DNA from 2 places in the Pseudomonas sp. DTU12.1 genome. Region 2 is predicted to be linked to the other one. Evidence: predicted binding sites of a transcription regulator. Region 2 holds the regulator's gene; the other holds the start of a gene.
What was found. Region 2 encodes sigma-54, which starts transcription at its own class of promoters, with help from an activator protein. Its sites were predicted from a motif close to ANTGGCATNNANNTTGCTNT; they were not measured.
Positions count from the first base shown of each region.

Region 1: glnK (P-II family nitrogen regulator) is a predicted target of sigma-54. The motif match lies at 8,219-8,238, and genes of this name have one in related genera.

Region 1 covers NZ_CP045254.1:5,931,304-5,941,306, reverse strand. The annotation lists gene GDV60_RS26515 (NorM family multidrug efflux MATE transporter) at 1-1,078, opposite strand, end outside; gene GDV60_RS26510 (LysR substrate-binding domain-containing protein) at 1,231-2,151, shown strand; gene GDV60_RS26505 (methyl-accepting chemotaxis protein) at 2,340-4,316, shown strand; gene GDV60_RS26500 (ABC transporter six-transmembrane domain-containing protein) at 4,434-5,357, opposite strand; gene GDV60_RS26495 (TetR/AcrR family transcriptional regulator) at 5,471-6,055, shown strand; gene GDV60_RS26490 (YifB family Mg chelatase-like AAA ATPase) at 6,052-7,548, opposite strand; gene GDV60_RS26485 (accessory factor UbiK family protein) at 7,762-8,025, opposite strand; gene glnK (P-II family nitrogen regulator) at 8,446-8,784, shown strand; gene GDV60_RS26475 (ammonium transporter) at 8,819-10,003, shown strand, end outside.
Region 2 covers NZ_CP045254.1:5,112,718-5,122,720, reverse strand. The annotation lists gene yjgA (ribosome biogenesis factor YjgA) at 11-532, opposite strand; gene pmbA (metalloprotease PmbA) at 641-1,987, shown strand; gene GDV60_RS22645 (hypothetical protein) at 2,138-2,533, shown strand; gene GDV60_RS22640 (lyase family protein) at 2,526-3,902, shown strand; gene GDV60_RS22635 (hypothetical protein) at 3,930-4,373, shown strand; gene GDV60_RS22630 (superoxide dismutase) at 4,375-4,986, shown strand; gene GDV60_RS22625 (ZIP family metal transporter) at 5,018-5,911, shown strand; gene GDV60_RS22620 (HPr family phosphocarrier protein) at 6,057-6,329, opposite strand; gene rapZ (RNase adapter RapZ) at 6,346-7,203, opposite strand; gene ptsN (PTS IIA-like nitrogen regulatory protein PtsN) at 7,206-7,670, opposite strand; gene hpf (ribosome hibernation-promoting factor, HPF/YfiA family) at 7,683-7,988, opposite strand; gene GDV60_RS22600 (RNA polymerase factor sigma-54) at 8,064-9,557, opposite strand; gene lptB (LPS export ABC transporter ATP-binding protein) at 9,742-10,003, opposite strand, start outside.

The sequences.
Region 1 (10,003 bases), 820 kb from region 2:
GGCTGATCACCTGGGCGAAGGCCGGGTCGTCATGGTCGAGGAACAGGCCGATCAGCGGGTCTGAAAACAACCAGAACACCATGGCAAACCCCAGCATCACCGTTGCGCCGAAGGCGATCCCGACCCGCCCGGCCAGCCTCGCGCCCAGCAGGTGCCCGCCGCCGTAATGCAAACCGATGCGCATGGTGACCGCATAAGACATGCCCGCCGGCACCATGAACGCCACCGAGACGATTTGCAGGGCAATCTGATGCGCTGCCAACTGCGTACTGCCCATGGTGCCCATGCACAGCGCCGCGAAGGCGAACAAGCCGACTTCCACTGCATAGGTGCCGCCAATCGGCAGGCCCAGGCGCCACAGCTCGCGCAGGTAGTGCAGGTTGGGCCGCAACAGGCCCTTGCCCAATGGGTAGGCCGCGTAGGCGCGGTTGTATTTGATGTACCACAGCAGCGCCAGGGCCATGCAGTTGGCGACAATCGCGGTGACCAGGCCAATGCCCATCAGGCCCAGCTTGGGCAGGCCGAACATGCCTTCGATCAACGCATGGTTGAGCAGGTAGTTGATCACCGTGCCGCACAGGCTGATCACCATCACCGGCGTGGCTTTGCCGATGGCGCTGGTGAAGCCGCGCAGGGCCATGAACGTCAGGTAGCCGGGCAGGGCGAACGGCAGGATCATCAGGAACTGGCCGGCCGACTGCACGTTGGTTTCGGTCTGGCCGAACATCAGCAGTACGGGCTTGAGGTTCCACAGCAGCAGGCCCGCCACCAGGGCCATCAGCCAGGCCAGCCAGAGTCCCGCCTGGGTCAGGCGGGTGGCGCCTTCGATATCACCGGCGCCCTGGCGGATAGCGACCAGGGTGCCCACGGCGGCTATCACGCCGATGCAAAAGATCGACACAAACGAGTAGCTCGCCGCCCCCAGCCCGCCGCCGGCCAGGGCTTCGGGGCTCAGGCGGGCCATCATCAAGGTGTCGGTGAGCACCATCAGCATGTGCGCCAACTGTGAGGCAATCAACGGCCCTGACAGCCGCAGAATGGCCCAGAGTTCGGTACGCGCCGGATGCTGCATGATCATCACGCTCAATAATTCAGGAAGGGGTGGAAGGGTTGATTCTCGGCGCTCTCAGCGCTTTGCACAAAGGGATAAATGCGATCAGTCGCATGATTAAAACTCATGCCTGGACGATTCTGGTAGGGTTTGCGGATCAAGCCGTCGGAGTTTTCTTCATGTCTCGTCGCCTTCCTCCGCTGTATGCCCTGCGCGCGTTTGAAGCGGCGTCCCGGCACAACTCGTTCACCCGGGCCGCCGAGGAGCTGTCGATCACCCAAAGCGCGGTCAGCCGGCATATCCGCACCCTGGAGGAGCACTTCGCCTGCCGTCTGTTCCAGCGCAGCGGGCGCACCTTGCAGCTCACCGAGTCGGCGCGCCTGCTGTTGCCCGGCGTGCGCGAGGGTTTTGCCGCCCTGGAACGCGCTTGCCATACCTTGAATGCCGAGGACGACATCTTGCGCATGAAGGCCCCGTCGACCCTGACCATGCGTTGGTTGCTGGCGCGGTTGAGTCGGTTCCGGCATCTTCAGCCGGGCAATGAGGTGCAGTTGACCAGCGCGTGGATGAGCATCGATGAGGTGGACTTCAACCAGGAGCCGTTCGACTGCGCGGTCCTGCTGAGCGATGGGCATTTTCCTGCGGACTGGGAAGCCAGTTACCTGTTTCCTGAATTGCTGATCCCGGTGGGCGCTCCGAACTTGCTCAACGATGGCCCCTGGGATGTGGAACGCCTGGCCGGCGCCGAGCTGCTGCACCCCACGCCGGACCGGCGTGATTGGCGCCGCTGGTTGCAACGCACGGGGCTGGCCTCTCGCGTCGCCATCAAGGGCGGGCAGGTGTTCGATACCCTGGAGCTGGGCATGATTGCTGCCGCCCGGGGCTACGGCGTGTCCATGGGCGACTTGCTGATGGTCGCCGAGGATGTGGCCCAGGGCCGTTTGAGCCTGCCTTGGCCTACTGCGGTGGCCAGCGGCGAGAGCTACTACCTGGTCTGGCCCAAGACCCGCCCCGGCGGTGAGCGCCTGCGCAGGTTGTCGGACTTTCTGCAAAGTGAAGTGCGGGCCATGGCACTGCCGGCAGTGGAACAGCTCGACTGAATCGATGCAGCGCCCGCCAACAAGGCGTTGGAGTGATACCCCTGTGATTTGCTCAAGTATTGACCCCGGCCGCCGAAGTAGGTGTGTCGCAGCTGCCATTAGTTGCGGCTCAGCGTGCCCCCAATTCAAGAAATTCGCCGATTAGCGCTATGAGATCAGGAAGATCCGGGCCTCGGCCAGGAGCAGTCATGTCTCAACCCCGCGCCCGCATAGCTTCGCAGCTGGGCATCGCCTTGGCGGTCATATTGGCTGTCGTGATCAGCGGCAGCACCGTGTTTGCCCTGCGCTCCCTTGATTCGGCCAACCTGCAGACCCGTGAAGAACACCTGGCCAGCGAAGCGCGTTTGCTCGCCGACCAACTCAATACCTTCCACAGCACCTTGCGCGAGAGCACCCAGCGTTTGAGCGGGCTGTTTGAAAAGCGCTTTGGCGCGGGGCTGAGTGTGCATGCCGAGCAGACGGTGAATGTGGCCGGGGTAGCGACCCCGAGTCTTTACCTGGGCGATGCGGTGCTCAACAACAACTTCGACGAGGTCGATGAGTTCAAGCAGATGTCCGGCGGCGTGGCCACGGTGTTTGTGCGCAGCGGCGAAGACTTCATCCGCATCAGTACCTCCCTGACCAAACAGGATGGCAACCGCGCCATCGGCACCGTGCTCGACCGTCAGGGCGCGGCCTACCAGCGCGTGGCCGGCGGCCAGACCTACATCGGCCGTGCGGTGCTGTTTGACCGTTCCTACATGACTCAATACAGCCCGGTGCGTGACAGCAGTGGCAAGGTCATCGCCGTGCTGTTCATCGGTTTTGATTACACCGACGCCCAGAACGCCCAGTTTGAAAACCTCAAACGTTTTCGCATCGGCCAGACCGGCTCGCTCGCGCTGCTGGATGAACAGAAGCATTGGCTGGTGGCGCCGGCTGGGGTGCAGGCGCCGGACGAGGCCATTGCGGTGATGCTCGACCTGGCGAAGAAACCGGGCGCAGGCCGTTTCTGGAGCGACAAGCACGAAGATTTCTACAGCGTCTCGGTGCCGTTCGAAGGCGGCCCCTGGGCGGTGGTAGCGAGCATGCCCAAGGCTGAAATTCGCGCAGTGACTTGGGAAGTCGGCATCCGCTTGGTGATCGGCAGTGTGCTGGCGATGTTGCTGGCAGTAGGCGCCACGGTGTGGCTGTTGCGCAGTAAGCTGGCTCCATTGAGCGACCTGGTGCGCCAGGCCGAAGCCCTGGGCGCCGGTGATTTGAGTGCGCGGCTGAATGTGTCCAGCCATGACGAAATCGGTCAATTGGCGCGCAGTTTCAACCAGATGGGCGAAGCGCTGTCGACCATGGTCTCGCATATCCGTGAGGCGGCCAAGGAGGTCAACAGCCGCGCCCAGGCGCTGTCGGGCTTGTCAGGTGGGGCCTATGAAGGCATGGAGCAGCAGTCCGGCGAGATCACCAGCATGGCCGGTGCGGTGGAAGAGTTCAGTGCCACCTCGTTGAACATTGCCGACAACATGGGCAATACCGAACGCCTGGCCCAGGAAAATGCCCAGCAGACCCGCATTGGCCGCAACTCGATGCAAGAGGCGTCGGCGTCCCTGGAGCATATCGCCACGGCACTCAATAGCACGGCCACGGTAATCAACACCCTGGGCCAGCGCTCCCAGGAAATCGGTGGCATCGTCGGCGTGATCACCTCGATTGCCGACCAGACCAACCTGTTGGCCCTCAACGCGGCCATCGAGGCGGCACGGGCCGGGGAGCAGGGGCGTGGGTTTGCCGTGGTTGCCGATGAGGTGCGCAACCTGGCCTCACGCACCCGCCAGGCCACCGACGAGATCTCCGGGATGATCCAGAGCATCCAGCAGGAAACCGGCAATGCCATCAGCACCATGGAGCAGGGCAATGTGCTGATGCAGGAAGGCTTGTCGCGCAATGCCGACGTTGCCTCGGCCCTGGCGCGTATCGACGAGCAAAGCCGCTCGGCGGGGCAGCAATTCGCCGCGATCACCACCGCCACCCAGGAGCAAAGCAGCACGGCGACCTTGCTCAGCAGCAACCTGCAGAGCATCGCGCTGGCCAACAGTGAACAACGTGAAGTGGTCTCGAACCTGGCGATTACCGCCAGGGAGTTGGAGACGCTGGCGGCGGGGCTGCGGCATGAGGTTGATCGGTTTCGTTGATTGACTGTCAGGGCCTCATCGCGGGCAAGCCCGGCTCCCACAGTTGACCGTGTTCAATTGAAGAAACCGGTTCAGTGTGGGAGCCGGGCTTGCCCGCGATGACGGCTGACTCGGCTCTCAAGCCTCGGTTCGATCGCCGAGCCCCGGGTCCACCCGTTTGCCGATGTCCTTGAGCCGCGCCAGTTGATCGACCATCCCTGGCGCTTCGTCGAGGCTGCTGACGAAAGTCCACAGGTACGTCATCACCGCGTAGATATGCCCCGCCTTGACCGCCGGCGACAAGGCCAACTGGCTGATCGCCACGATGAACAGCAGCGCGGCCAGTGCGCCGAGCATCAGATAGGCCGCGGCCTCGCGGTCCGACAGCCAGATACGCAGGCGTGACAGCAGTTGGTAATGGCGTCGCAGGGTCTGGGCGCTGACCTTTTCCACCAGGCCAATTTCTTTCTCCAGGCGGTTATTCAAGCGTTTGTGCAATTGCTCGTTACGGCGGGCAAAGCGCGGCAGCAGGGTGATGCACAGCACCAGCGCGGCAAAGCAGGCCAGGCCGACCCAGGGTTCAATCACCAGGAGCATCACGGCTGCGCCAACGATGGATACCAGGGCCGTAGCAATCACCGGCACGTGTTTTTCGAAAAAATCGACAAAATCCCGTGCCAGCACTACCCGCGCGGCAGCCTTTGACGTGCTGTGGTTTTGCAGGCGCTGGTTGAGAATCACCGGCACGGCAAGGTCGGCGTAGATCCGGGTGAAGGTACGGGTATCCAGGGCCCGGCGTGCGGCACCGACTACCCAGAAAGCCATGACCACGGCTGCATAAATCAACGCGCTGCCGGCATCGCCGCGCAGGATCGAGTCCACGGCGAAACCCGCAAACAGCGGGTAGGCCAACAGCAAGGCGTTCTCCAGCGCGACCAACGACAACGTGCCAAACAGCTTCCAGGGGTAAGCCCTGGCGATTGCCTTGAGGGTTTGGCTGGCGGATTGCTGGCCGATTTTCTTGCTTTCTTCGATCAGGATATGCGGCGTTACGGATGGCATGGGTGCACCAAAGGAGTGATAGGCGCTACTATTGAGCGACTGCTCAAGTATCCTTGAGCGATCGCTCAAAAAGCAAGCGCCGCTTATCTGCCGGTGCCCGTAAGGAATTGCCCATGTCGCGTATCGACCGTAAAGACCAGATCATCACCGCTGCCCTGGAGCTGTTTCGCAGCAAGGGTTTTGCCGATGTCTCCACCCGCGATCTGGCGGAGCATGCCGGTTTGTCCCGCAGCCACGTGTATCACTACTTCAGCGACTGGAAAGAACTGCGCCGCGAAGCCTTCGTGCGGTTCGCCACCGACCAGTTGGACGAAGTGCGTGCCCCCCTGGCGCTGGCGCCGCCTCTCGAGGCGTTGCTGGGGTTCCTGCGTGACTGCCTGCCAAGCAGCGCCGATGCCGACTGGGCACTGTGGCTGGACGCCTGGGACGAGGCGCTGTATGACCCGCAAATGGCCCAGGCCTATCTGTCGATCAACGCCCAGTGGCAAGCCATGCTGGCGGAGGTGATCGAGCGGGGTGTGGCCGCGCAGGTGTTCCGTTGCGACTCATCCACACGCGCCGCACGCCAGATCTTTGCCTTGGCGATGGGGTATGCCGATGACCTGATGCTTAACCCCTCCACCGAGTCCGCCGAATCGGCACTGGGTGAGGTGCTGGAAGTGGCGGGGTGGTTGCTGGACTTACCCCGGGATCTCTAGCCCAAGGTTGCTGGGCGGTATTGCAACGCCTCCGCCAAGTGATGCCGCATGATGCTTTCCACCTGCTCCAGATCCGCCAGGGTGCGTGCGACCTTGAGCAGCCGGTGGGCCGCGCGCAACGACAGGGTCAAGCGCTCGCAGGCCGTCTCCAGCCAGCCTTCGTCGACTTTCGATAACTCGCAGTGGCGGCGCAACCCCGTCAGGTCGAGGAAAGCATTTGCACAGCCTTGGCGTTGCTGCTGGCGATCCCTGGCGTCGGCGACGAGGGCAGAAGCGCTGGCCGTGTCATTGCCGGTTTGTTTGGCAGGGTTCAGCGCGGTGCTTTCCCGGGCGACGGTCAGGTGCAGGTCGATGCGGTCCAGCAGCGGCCCGGACAGTTTGTTGCGGTAGCGCTGGACCTGCTCCGGCGTGCAACGACAGCGCCCGCTGGGCTCGCCCATATAGCCGCAAGGGCAGGGGTTCATCGCCGCTACCAGTTGAAACCGCGCCGGGAAACTCACCCGGTCGCGGGCGCGGGAAATCACGATATGCCCGGACTCCAGCGGCTCGCGCAGCACCTCAAGCACTTTGCGATCAAACTCTGGCAACTCATCGAGAAACAGCACCCCATGATGGGCCAGGGTGATTTCCCCTGGCTGGGGTTTCGAGCCGCCACCCACCAGCGCCGGCCCGGACGCGGAATGATGCGGCTGACGGAATGGCCGGTGCGGCCAGTGGCTCAACGGAGCGAGGCTGACCACCGACTGGATCGCCGCCACTTCCAGGGCTTCCTGTTCACTCAGCGGCGGCAGCAAGCCGGGGAGGCGGCTGGCGAGAAGGGTCTTGCCGGTGCCCGGCGGGCCGCTGAACAACAGGTTGTGGGCGCCTGCTGCGGCAATCAACAGCGCTCGCTTGGCCGCCAGTTGGCCTTGCACTTCACTCAGGTCGGGGTAGGGCTTGTTGAGGTACAGCAAGCCGTCTGACTTGAACGGCTCAATCGGCACCTGCCCATTAAGGTGCGCCACTACCTGCAGCAGATGATCCACCGCAATCACCGTCAGCCCGGACGCCAGGCAGGCTTCCTCGGCATTGGCCCGAGGCACGATCACCGTGCGCCCTGCCTTGCGTGCCGCCAGGGCGGCCGGCAACACGCCTTTCACCGCTCGAACCTCGCCGGACAGGGCCAGTTCGCCAAGACACTCCACATCATCGAGCATCAACGCTGGCACCTGCACACTGGCCGCGAGAATCCCCAGGGCAATCGCCAAGTCAAACCGCCCGCCGTCCTTGGGCAGGTCGGCGGGGGCCAGGTTGAGGGTAATGCGGCGTGCGGGGTATTGCAGCGCGCTGTTGAGAATGGCGCTGCGTACGCGGTCCTTGCTTTCCTTCACAGCAGCCTCGGGCAAGCCCACCAGGGTCAACGATGGCAAGCCATTGGCCATATGCACTTCGACCGTGACGGCAGGGGCTTCGACGCCGATCTGGGCGCGGCTGTGGACGATGGCGAGGGACATGCTCGTTCCTTGAAAGAGAGGCCGCTTCCTGCGGGTTTTTCAAGGGTAGACGAGGTGGGGAAGAGCGAAGCGGGGAGGTTTTACAGAACGTATCCGGAGTCGTTCGCAGCGCTTTATGTGGGAGCTGGCTTGCCTGCGATGCAGCCGCCTCGGTGTATCAGAAAGACTGAGGCGATGCTATCGCAGGCAAGCCAGCTCCCACACTGACCGCGTTTATTCAGCAGCGGGTGGCGTCAACTTGGCTTCCAACTCCGCGACCTTCGCCTCCAGGCTCTCCAGACGCGCGCGGGTGCGGGCCAGGACCACCATCTGGCTGTCGAATTCCTCGCGGCTCACCAGGTCCAGTTTGCTGAACCCGCTTTGCAGCAGCGCCTTGAACTGGCTTTCGATTTCGTTGCGAGGCAGCGGGGTTTCGCCGCTGAACAGGCGAGAGGCATGGCCGCTCAGGGCGTCGAGGAGATCTTTGGGCGCGAGCATGGGAAACATTCCGGAAAACAGTTGGCCGGCAGTGTATCACGCAGCGCCTACAGTCTTTTCAAGGTGATCTGCGCACGCTTTTCGCGCATCGGCCCGAATGGGTGTGCACCGTTTTTGTGCGTATCCAGGCCGCAGCACAGGCCCGTGGGCGGATGTAAGCGGGCAACGGATTGATTTCAGTGGTTTTTACGGAGCTGGCAAGGTTTCTGCTTAGACGATCATGACCCATGCACTGATGCAGTCGCTGTGACGAATGCAGTGCGCTGACGGATCAGGGTACTTGTTTCGTCACCAACGGTTAGCTGGCGTCGCAAAGGCAATTGCCAAGGCGACGATGCGTTACAAAGCCAGGCACTGCGCTTAGACTTGAGACGGGTTTGTTTTCCTGGGGCAAGTCCACCAATTCGGGAGAGAGTTTTCATGAAGCTAGTCACTGCCATCATCAAGCCGTTCAAGTTGGACGATGTACGCGAGTCACTGTCCGAGATCGGCGTGCAGGGCATTACCGTCACCGAGGTCAAAGGCTTCGGTCGGCAGAAGGGTCATACCGAGCTGTATCGCGGCGCGGAATATGTAGTCGATTTCCTGCCGAAGGTGAAGATTGATGTCGCCATTGACGACAAGGATCTTGATCGGGTTATCGAGGCGATAACCAAGGCGGCCAACACCGGCAAGATCGGTGACGGCAAGATCTTCGTGGTCAATCTGGAACAGGCTATTCGCATCCGTACCGGCGAAACCGATACCGACGCAATCTAAGCCGCCAAACCCCAACGCCCCAGGAGAAAACAATATGACTCTGCGTAAATTCGCAGGGCTAGGAGCCCTGTTGTCCATCGTAATGCCCAGCCTGGCCATGGCGGCAGACGAAGTGGCGGCTCCAGTCCTCAACTCCGGCGACACCGCCTGGATGCTGACAGCCACCGCATTGGTGCTGTTCATGACCATCCCCGGCCTCGCGCTGTTCTACGGCGGCATGGTCCGCTCCAAAAACATTCTTTCCGTGATGATGCAGTGCTTCGCCATTACCGGTCTGATCAGCATCCTGTGGGTCGTTTACGGCTACAGCATTGCGTTCGACACCACCGGCATGGAGCAGGGCGTCGTCAACTTCAACTCCTTCTTCGGCGGTATGGGCAAGGCGTTCCTGGCGGGTGTCACACCGTCCAGCATTACTGGCCCTGCGGCGCTGTTCCCGGAAGCGGTGTTCATCACCTTCCAGATGACCTTTGCGATCATCACCCCGGCGCTGATCGTCGGTGCATTCGCCGAGCGCATGAAGTTCTCCGCCATGCTGCTGTTCATGGCCATCTGGTTCACCCTGGTCTATGCGCCAATCGCGCACATGGTCTGGAGCGGCAACGGCGGCCTGATGTGGGACTGGGGCGTGCTGGACTTCGCTGGCGGCACCGTGGTGCACATCAACGCCGGTGTGGCTGGCCTGGTGGCGTGCATCGTGCTCGGCAAGCGTAAAGGCTACCCGACTACGCCGATGGCCCCGCATAACCTGGGCTACACCCTGATCGGTGCGGCAATGCTGTGGATCGGCTGGTTCGGCTTCAATGCCGGCTCCGCTGCAGCGGCCAACGGCACGGCCGGCATGGCGATGCTGGTGACCCAGATCGCCACCGCTGCTGCGGCACTGGGCTGGATGTTCGCCGAGTGGATCACCCACGGCAAACCAAGCGCCCTGGGCATCGCCTCCGGTGTGGTTGCCGGCCTGGTGGCCGTTACGCCGGCCGCCGGTACCGTGGGCCCGATGGGCGCCCTGGTGATCGGCCTGGCTTCGGGTGTGATCTGCTTCTTCTGCGCCACCAGCCTCAAACGCAAGCTGGGCTACGATGACTCCCTGGATGCCTTCGGTGTACACGGCGTGGGCGGGATTGTCGGGGCAATTCTCACCGGCGTATTCGCGGCGCCGATCCTGGGTGGCTTCGGCACAGTGACCGATATTGCCGCACAGGTCTGGATCCAGGCC
Region 2 (10,003 bases):
GGGAAGAGGATCAGCGCAGGCCGCGTTGAGTCTCGTCCAGCTCACGGATGTACTTGAAGATTTTACGGCTGGTGGCCGGCGCCTTGTTCTGTGCCAGTTCGTGCTGGGCCTGACGGATCAGGGAGCGCAGTTGCTGGCGGTCGGCATCCGGATAGTCCAGGACGAACTTCTCCAATACAGCGTCGTCACCGCCGATCAGGCGGTCGCGCCAACGTTCCAGGTTATGGAAGCGTTCGTTGTACTGGCGGGTGGAAGCATCAAGTTGGTCGAGCAAAGTCAGAATGGCGTCAGTGTCCTGGTCGCGCATCAGCTTGCCGATAAACATGATGTGCCGTTTACGCGCGATGTTCGCGGTGTGCTTGGGTGCATCTGCCAGGGCCCGGCGCATTTCGTCGGTCAATGGCAGTTTGGCAATCAAGTCCGGCTTGAGTGTTGTAAGGCGCTCGCCGAGATCAACCAGAGCATGCAGCTCGCGTTTGACCTGGGTTTTGCTTTTCTCCCCATCGAGGGAGTCGTCGTAAGAATCAACCATGGTGGCAGTCCGCAAAGAAACGCCGCCATGATAACCAGTCGGGGGCCGCTTGTCCGGCCCGGTCGCTCGATGGCCTTAACCGAAAGCAGAATTTGAGTGGAGAAAACCATGAGTGCAGCCCAAAGCGTCGGTCCACAAGCGTTACCGGCACTGCAGGAACAAGTTGAGCAGATCATTGCCGAGGCCAAGCGCCAGGGCGCCAGTGCCTGTGAAGTGGCGGTGTCGCTGGAGCAGGGCTTGTCGACTTCGGTGCGCCAGCGGGAAGTGGAAACCGTTGAGTTCAACCGTGACCAGGGTTTTGGCATCACCTTGTATGTAGGGCAGCGCAAGGGGTCGGCCAGTACCTCGGCCAGCGGTCCGGAAGCCATTCGCGAAACCGTTGCTGCCGCCCTGGCAATTGCCAAGCACACCTCCGAAGACGAGGCGTCCGGTTTGGCGGATGCGGCCTTGATGGCGCGCGACCTGAAAGATTTCGATCTGTATCACGCCTGGGATATCACTCCCGAGCAGGCCATCGAAAAGGCCCTGGCCTGCGAAGCTGCGGCATTCGATACCGATAGCCGGATCAAGAATGCCGATGGCACCACCCTGAGCACTCATCAGGGTTGCCGTGTGTATGGCAACAGTCATGGCTTTATCGGCGGCTATGCGTCGACACGCCATAGCTTGAGCTGCGTGATGATCGCCGAGGCCGATGGCCAGATGCAGCGTGACTACTGGTATGACGTAAGCCGCCAGGGTGAGTTGTTGGCGGATCCGGTGAGCATTGGCCAGCGCGCTGCGCAACGGGCCGCGAGCCGCCTGGGCGCGCGCCCGGTGCCGACTTGCGAAGTGCCGGTGCTGTTTTCGGCGGAGTTGGCCGGCGGTCTGTTCGGTAGCTTCCTGGGGGCGATTTCCGGGGGGAACCTGTACCGCAAGTCGTCGTTCCTTGAGGGTGCGATGGGGCAGAAGTTGTTTCCTGAGTGGCTGACCCTGGATGAACGTCCGCACCTGATGCGCGCCATGGGTAGCTCGGCCTTTGATGGTGATGGCCTGGCGACCTACGCCAAGCCGTTTGTCGAAAATGGTGAGCTGGTGTCCTACGTGCTCGGCACCTACGCCGGGCGCAAGCTTGGTTTGCCCAGTACCGCGAACTCCGGTGGCGTTCACAACCTGTTCGTGACCCATGGCGATGAAGACCAGGCGGCGCTGCTGCGACGCATGGGCCGTGGCTTGCTGGTGACCGAGTTGATGGGGCACGGCTTGAACATGGTGACGGGTGATTATTCCCGAGGCGCGGCGGGTTTCTGGGTGGAGAATGGTGAAATCCAGTTCGCCGTCCAGGAAGTGACCATCGCCGGCAATATGCGCGATATGTTCAAGCAGATCGTCGCCGTGGGTAACGATCTGGAACTGCGCAGCAATATCCGCACCGGTTCGGTGCTGATCGAACGGATGACCGTTGCCGGCAGCTAAACACTATTCCTTACACAGCAGCGCCACCCCAAGGGTGGCGCTTTTTTTTGCCTGGAATCTCACAAGGCCGACAAAGCTATAGGTTCAATAGCTTGTTTTGATTCTCAATATCATTTAATAATAAATATCATTATCGAGTGAGCTTGGATCATGAGTTCTGTCCTGCACGAGGATCCCTACCTGGAAAGCTGGCGCTGGATGAGTCGCCAGATTCGCTGTGGGCTCAACCCTGACGAGCCACGCCTGATCGAACATTACCTAAACGAAGGGCGTTATCTGGCCTGCTGCACGGCCACGCACCCGTGGACCATCGCTGAGACCTCGTTTCGCCTGTTGATCGATACCGCCACCGACATCGCCTTGCCCTGGCATTGGCGGTCCACGTGCCTGGACCAGGCCTGGCGCCCGCTACGCGACCTGGAAAACCTCTCTCACTGTGCCTGCCGCCTCAAGCGCTGGCAGACCTTTGCCTGGCAATTGGCGACCTGTGAATTGTTGCCGTCTATTTCTCACTCCGACTTGGTGCAAGGATCTTCCGATGAGTAATACCCGTATCGAACGCGACAGCATGGGCGAGTTGCAAGTACCCGCAGAAGCTTTGTATGGCGCCCAGACTCAGCGTGCGGTGAACAACTTCCCGATCAGCCACCAACGCATGCCGACCCAGTTCATTCGCGCCCTGATCCTGGCCAAGGCGGCGGCCGCCAAGGCCAATGTCGACCTCAAGCAGATCAGCGAAGGCCAGGGCAAAGCCATCGTCGAGGCCGCCCAGGGCTTGCTGGAAGGCGACTTCATGCAGCATTTCCCGGTGGATATTTTCCAGACCGGTTCCGGCACCAGTTCCAACATGAATGCCAACGAAGTGATCGCGACCCTGGCCAGCCGCCTGCTGGGCGAGGCGGTCAACCCCAACGACCACGTCAACTGCGGGCAGAGCAGCAACGACATCATCCCGACCACCATCCATGTCAGCGCCGCGCTGGTGCTGCATGAGCAGACTTTGCCGGCGTTGCTGCACTTGGTTGAAGTGATCGAGCGCAAGGCGGTTGAAGTCCATCCGTTCATCAAGACCGGGCGTACGCACCTCATGGATGCCATGCCGGTGCGCATGAGCCAGGTCCTGGAGGGTTGGGCGCAGCAACTCAAGGCCAATATCGGTCACCTGCAAGGCCTGTTGCCAAGTCTGCAGGCCCTGGCTCAGGGCGGCACCGCGGTTGGGACCGGGATCAATGCACACCCAGAATTCGCTGCACGTTTCAGCCAGCAACTGAGCCGTCTGACCCAGGTGCAGTTCACACCGGGCAAGAACCTGTTCGCCTTGATTGGCTCCCAGGACACTGCCGTTGCCGTTTCCGGCCAACTCAAAGCCATTGCCGTAACACTGATGAAAATCGCCAACGACCTGCGCTGGATGAACTCCGGCCCACTGGCAGGCCTTGGTGAAATCGAGCTCGAAGGCCTGCAGCCGGGGTCGTCGATCATGCCCGGCAAGGTCAACCCGGTGATCCCGGAGGCCACCGCGATGGTTGCAGCACAGGTTATCGGCAATGACAGCGTAATCACCATCGCAGGCCAGTCCGGCAACTTCGAACTCAACGTGATGCTGCCGATCATCGCCCAGAACCTGCTCGGCAGCCTGGAGTTGCTGGCCAACTCCAGCCGCCTGCTGGCGGACAAGGCCATCGCCAGCTTCAAGGTCAACGAACCCAAGCTCAAGGAAGCGCTGTCGCGCAACCCGATCCTGGTCACTGCACTCAACCCGATCATTGGTTACCAAAAGGCCGCTGAAATCGCCAAGAAAGCCTACCAACAAGGCCGGCCGGTGATTGATGTGGCGCTCGAGCACACCGACTTGCCGCGCAGCCAACTGGAAGTCCTGCTGGACCCGGAAAAGCTCACGGCGGGTGGCGTGTAATTACCGACCCTGCTTTGGAGGCTCACCATGGAGCACTGGAAACGCACGATCGAACGGGCCAATCGCTGCTTTATGCAGGGCGAACTGGTGGATGCCCGCGAGCATTACCTGCAGGCCCTGGCCCTGGCCCAAGTGTTGTTTGAGCGCTGGGGTGATGCCGACGAGGCCGTGGCAGCTTGCGTTATTTCCCACCACAACCTGGCGGACCTGCACCTGCGCTTGAACCAGCCTGAGGAAAGCGCCGAATACCTCTGCGCCATTCACCAGCGCTTGCTGCAGACGATGCAGGACACCCGGCTGCCTCAAGCATTGCGCGAGGCGGCCTTGCGCCAGAGCAGCAAGACCTACGTCGAACTGTTGAATTTCATCAGCGATCACGGCGAGTACCCCCGTACCCATCGCTTACTGGGCAGCAATACGGCGCAGACGGATACGCCGACCCGCAACAGCCCTTTTTATGGAGCACATTGATATGTCCTACACCTTGCCTGCCTTGCCCTACGCCTACGATGCCCTGGAGCCGCATATCGATGCGCAAACCATGGAAATCCACTACACCAAGCACCACCAGACCTATATCAATAACCTCAACGCTGCCGTCGAAGGCACCGAGTTTGCAGGCTGGCCGGTAGAAAAACTGGTCTCCAGCGTCCAGCAACTACCGGAAAAACTGCGTGCGGCAGTGATCAACCAAGGCGGTGGGCATGCCAACCATTCGTTGTTCTGGGCGGTCATGTCGCCCAAGGGCGGTGGTAAGCCCGAGGGCGCCTTGGGTCAGGCGATTGACGCGCAGCTGGGTGGTTTTGACGCATTCAAGGATGCATTCACCAAGGCCGCGCTGACTCGCTTTGGCAGTGGTTGGGCCTGGCTGAGCGTCACCCCGCAAAAGACCCTTGTCGTCGAAAGCAGTGGCAACCAGGACAGCCCATTGATGAACGGCAATACGCCGATCCTCGGCCTGGACGTCTGGGAGCACGCCTACTATCTGCTCTATCAAAACCGTCGCCCTGAGTACATCAACGCCTTCTACAGTGTTATCAACTGGCCGGAAGTCGCTGAGCGCTACCAGGCTGCACTGGCTTAATGCCCTCTCATAACAAGACCTAAGGCCGACTATGGGCACTGAAACACTGGCGATCAGCAGCGTGCGAATGTTCCGCTATGCGTTTGGCTCGCTGCTGCTATTGGCGGGAACTGCATTGCTGGTGGCCCACGGGCTGGCCTGGCTGGACCTGGAACCGCGCATCCTGCGCGCCCTGCAAGGTGGTGCAATCTGTGCCCTAGGCACGGCATTGGGTGCGGTGCCGGTGCTGGTGATCCGGCGGATGCCGCTGGCGGTCAGCGACACATTACTGGGGTTTGGCGCCGGGGTGATGCTGGCGGCGACGGCGTTTTCGCTGGTCGTGCCGGGAATCGCCGCTGCCGAAAACCTGGGGCTGACGCCCTGGGCCTCCAGCGGGTTGATCAGTTTTGGCATCATGCTGGGCGCATTCGGTTTGTTCCTGGTGGACCGCAAGGTCTCCGGTGCCAGCCCGGAAATGCTGGTCGGCACGCCTGACAAACCGGTAATCCCACCGCGCATCTGGCTATTTGTGTTTGCCATCATTGCCCACAACATTCCCGAAGGCATGGCGGTAGGTGTCTCGGCTGGTGGCGGTATGCCCGATGCCGATAGCCTGGCCATGGGTATCGCGTTGCAGGATGTGCCCGAGGGGCTGGTGATTGCATTGGTGCTGGCAGGGGCGGGGATGTCGCGGGTCAAGGCGTTCCTGATCGGCGCTGCATCCGGGCTGGTGGAACCGGTGTTTGCCGTGCTCTGTGCCTGGCTGGTCAGCCTGGCCGAAATGCTGTTGCCCCTGGGCCTGGCCCTGGCGGCTGGGGCGATGTTATTGGTGGTGACTCATGAGGTCATTCCCGAGTCGCGGCGCAATGGCCATGACAAGCTGGCGAGCCTGGGGCTATGCATCGGGTTTTGCCTGATGATGGCGATGGATACAGCGCTGGGCTGACTTTTAGCGCAAAACCAATGTAGGCGCTGGCTTGCCGGCGATAGCGGTGTACTAGTCGATAAAAATGTTGGCTGATCCACAGCTATCGCAGGCAAGCCAGCTCCCACACCAGCCCGTACACATGGGATTTATGTTGGGCAAAGGGCTATTCGCCTTCATCGAAGTAGTTGTTGATCAACTTCACCAGCGCATCCAGCGCTTCCTGTTCCTGCTCACCTTCGGTCTTCAGATGAATCGTGGTGCCTTTGCCGGCAGCCAGCATCATCATCGCCATGATGCTTTTGCCGTCGACCATGGATTCTGGCGTACGCCCGGCCCGGACCTGGCAAGGAAACTGGCCCGCAACCCCGACAAATTTGGCCGACGCGCGGGCGTGCAAGCCCAGTTTGTTGATGATTTCAATTTCCAGAGCGGGCATCGCGAAGGTGTTCCTTTCAGCTAAGGTCGCGGTGGCGAACCTGGACATTCTTGAGGGTTTTCTGCAAGACCTGGCCCAGGCGCTCGGTCAGGTAGACGGAGCGGTGGTGCCCGCCGGTACAGCCGATAGCGATGGTGACATAGGCCCGGTTGCTGGCGGCAAAGCGTGGTAGCCACTTGAGCAGGTAGCTGGAGATATCCTGGAACATCTCTTCGACATCCGGTTGAGCCGCCAGGTATTCGGCAACCGGCTGGTCCAGGCCTGACTGATCGCGCAGTTCCGGCTTCCAGTAAGGGTTGGGTAGGCAGCGCACGTCAAATACCAGGTCGGCGTCTATCGGCATGCCCCGCTTGAAACCAAAGGATTCAACCAGGAATGCCGTGCCGGGCTCCGGCTGGTTCAGCAGGCGCAGCTTGATGGCGTCACGCAGTTGGTAAAGGTTCAGGCTGGTGGTGTTGATCTTGAGGTCGGCCAAATCAATGATCGGCCCCAACAGCTTGGTCTCGTCCTCGATGGCTTCAGCCAGCGAGCGGTTCGAGCTACTCAGCGGGTGGCGGCGACGGGTTTCCGAGAAGCGCTTGAGCAGCGTTTCTTCGTCGGCATCCAGGTACAGCACGTCGCAATGGATATGCTTGGCGCGTACCTCTTCAAGCAATTCCGGGAATCGCGTGAGGTGGCTGGGCAGGTTGCGGGCGTCAATCGACACCGCCACCAGCGGTTGCGCCAGCTCGGTGTGGATCAGCGCGCGCTCCGCCAACTCGGGCAACAGGCCCGCCGGCAAGTTGTCGATGCAATAGAAACCGTTGTCCTCAAGCACGTTGAGGGCAGTACTTTTACCTGAGCCGGAACGCCCGCTGACGATGATCAAACGCATGATTACTGCCCGCTTTGCTCATCCAGGACAACCTGATACAGCGCTTCATTGGTGCTGGCGCTACGCAGTTTCTTACGTACTTCTTCACGGTCGAGCATGCTGGCGATCTGCCTGAGCAGTTCCAGGTGCGCATCGGTAGCGGCCTCCGGGACCAGCAGGACAAACAGCAGGTCAACCGGGGCGCCATCGATGGCGTCGAAATCAGTGGGGGCGTCCAGGTGTAACAGGGCGCTTACCGGAGTTTCACAGCCCTTGAGGCGGCAATGAGGAATAGCGATGCCGTTGCCAAAACCGGTCGAGCCGAGTTTTTCACGGGCAATCAGAGCCTCGTACACGTCTTGCATCACCAGTTCAGGCACTTCGCGGCTGATCAGGTTGGCAATCTGTTCGAGGGCTTTCTTTTTACTGCCGCCCGGCGCGTTCACGAGGGAACGGCCGGGGGTCAGGATGGTTTCAAGTCGAATCATGGGTGGGGAGTGTTAGCGGCCTGTGCCTTGAAGAAGGCTCTGCTGCTTTTCCTTATGCTTTTTGATTTGGCGATCCAGCTTGTCGGTCAGGTCGTCAATAGCGGCATACATATCTGCATGCTCTGCATTGGCGACTACTTCCCCGCCGGGTATACGCAAGGTGGCTTCGATTTTCTGCTTCAGCTTTTCGACAGACATGATGACTTGCACATTGGTGATCTTGTCGAAATGCCCCTCAATTCGTTTGAGTTTCTCGCTGATGTAGGCGCGCAGCGGTTCGGTCACTTCCAGTTGGTGTCCACTGATGTTGACTTGCATACAGCTTCTCCTTCGTTGCCAGTGCATAAAGCGGCGGGTAGGAATACCCGCCACTGGAACGCTGTGGCCCGCCCGTCACATCAACCGCTTACGCTCGCTGGAAGGCGCGATCCCAAGGGACTCGCGGTACTTGGCGACGGTTCGACGGGCGACCTGAATGCCTTGTGCCTCCAGTAAACCAGCGATCTTGCTGTCACTCAACGGCTTTTTCTGATTTTCCGCGGCAACCAGTTTTTTGATGATCGCGCGGATCGCCGTGGACGAGCATTCGCCGCCTTCGGAGGTGCTGACGTGGCTGGAGAAAAAGTATTTCAGCTCATATATACCCCGTGGGGTATGCATGAATTTCTGGGTGGTTACCCGGGAAATGGTCGACTCATGCATGCCAACGGCTTCGGCAATATCATGCAGTACCAACGGCTTCATCGCCTCGTCGCCGTACTCCAGGAAGCCGCGCTGATGCTCGACGATCTGGGTGGCTACCTTCATCAGGGTCTCGTTGCGGCTTTGCAGGCTCTTGATGAACCAGCGCGCTTCCTGCAACTGGTTGCGCATGAAGGTGTTGTCGGCACTGGTATCGGCCCGGCGCACGAACCCGGCGTATTGCGGGTTGACCCGCAGGCGTGGCACCGATTCCTGGTTCAGTTCCACCAGCCAGCGCTCGTTGTCCTTGCGCACGATCACGTCAGGCACGACATATTCGGCTTCGCTGGACTCGATCTGCGAGCCGGGGCGCGGGTTGAGGCTCTGTACCAGCTCGATGATCTGGCGCAGGTCATCTTCCTTGAGCTTCATGCGGCGCATCAACTGGCTGTAGTCGCGGCTGCCCAGCAGGTCGATGTAGTCGGTGACCAGGCGTTGGGCCTCGGTCAGCCACGGGGTCTTGGCGGGTAGCTGGCGCAGTTGCAGCAACAGGCACTCGCTGAGATTGCGCGCGCCAATGCCGGCAGGCTCGAACTGCTGGATGCGGTGCAGCACCGCTTCGATTTCGTCCAGCTCGATGTCCAGTTCCGGGTCGAAGGCCTCGAGGATTTCCTCAAGGGTCTCGTCCAGGTAGCCCTGATTATTGATGCAATCGATCAGGGTCACGGCGATCAGGCGATCGGTGTCGGACATCGGGGCAAGGTTCAGTTGCCACAGCAGATGGCTCTGCAGGCTCTCGCCAACGGAGGTGCGGGTGGTGAAGTCCCACTCGTCATCGTCGTTGCTGGGCAGGCTGCTGGCGCTGGTCTGGTAGACATCTTCCCAGGCCGTGTCCACGGGCAGTTCATTGGGAATGCGTTCGTTCCATTCGCCTTCTTCCAGGTTATCCACCGTGGGGGCGGCTTCCTGGTAGGACGGTTCCTGGACGTCGGGATTGGGTTTTTGCTCTATGTTGTCGGCCAGTGGGTCGGCATTATCGAAGTCGTCGCCTTCTTCCTGGCGTTCGAGCATCGGGTTGGACTCCAGGGCCTCCTGGATTTCCTGTTGCAGGTCCAGGGTCGACAATTGGAGCAGGCGGATGGCCTGTTGCAGCTGCGGTGTCATCGTCAGCTGCTGGCCCATTCTCAGGACTAGCGATGGTTTCATGGCAGGGGCTTAACACCTTATTCGCCGGCGCAATGCGCCATCCACGACAGGGCGCGTGAGCGCCAAACATAAGCAAATTATATGCCTGATATCGGGGGCTTTGCCTAGAGCGCGGTAACAATAAAAATAATGAGGTTTTTATTGACTCCCGCGCCCGATGGCGAATGTCCTGACATCACAGTGGTTACAGGCGGAACTCGTGCCCCAGATACACTTCCTTGACCAGTTCGTTGGCCAGGATGGTGGCGGAGTCGCCTTCGGCAATCAGTTGGCCGTCGTTTACGATGTAGGCGGTTTCACAGATATCCAGGGTCTCACGCACGTTGTGGTCGGTGATCAGCACGCCGATCCCCTTGGCCTTGAGGTGATGGATGATCTGCTTGATGTCGCCTACCGAAATCGGGTCGACACCGGCGAAGGGTTCGTCCAGCAGGATGAACTTCGGT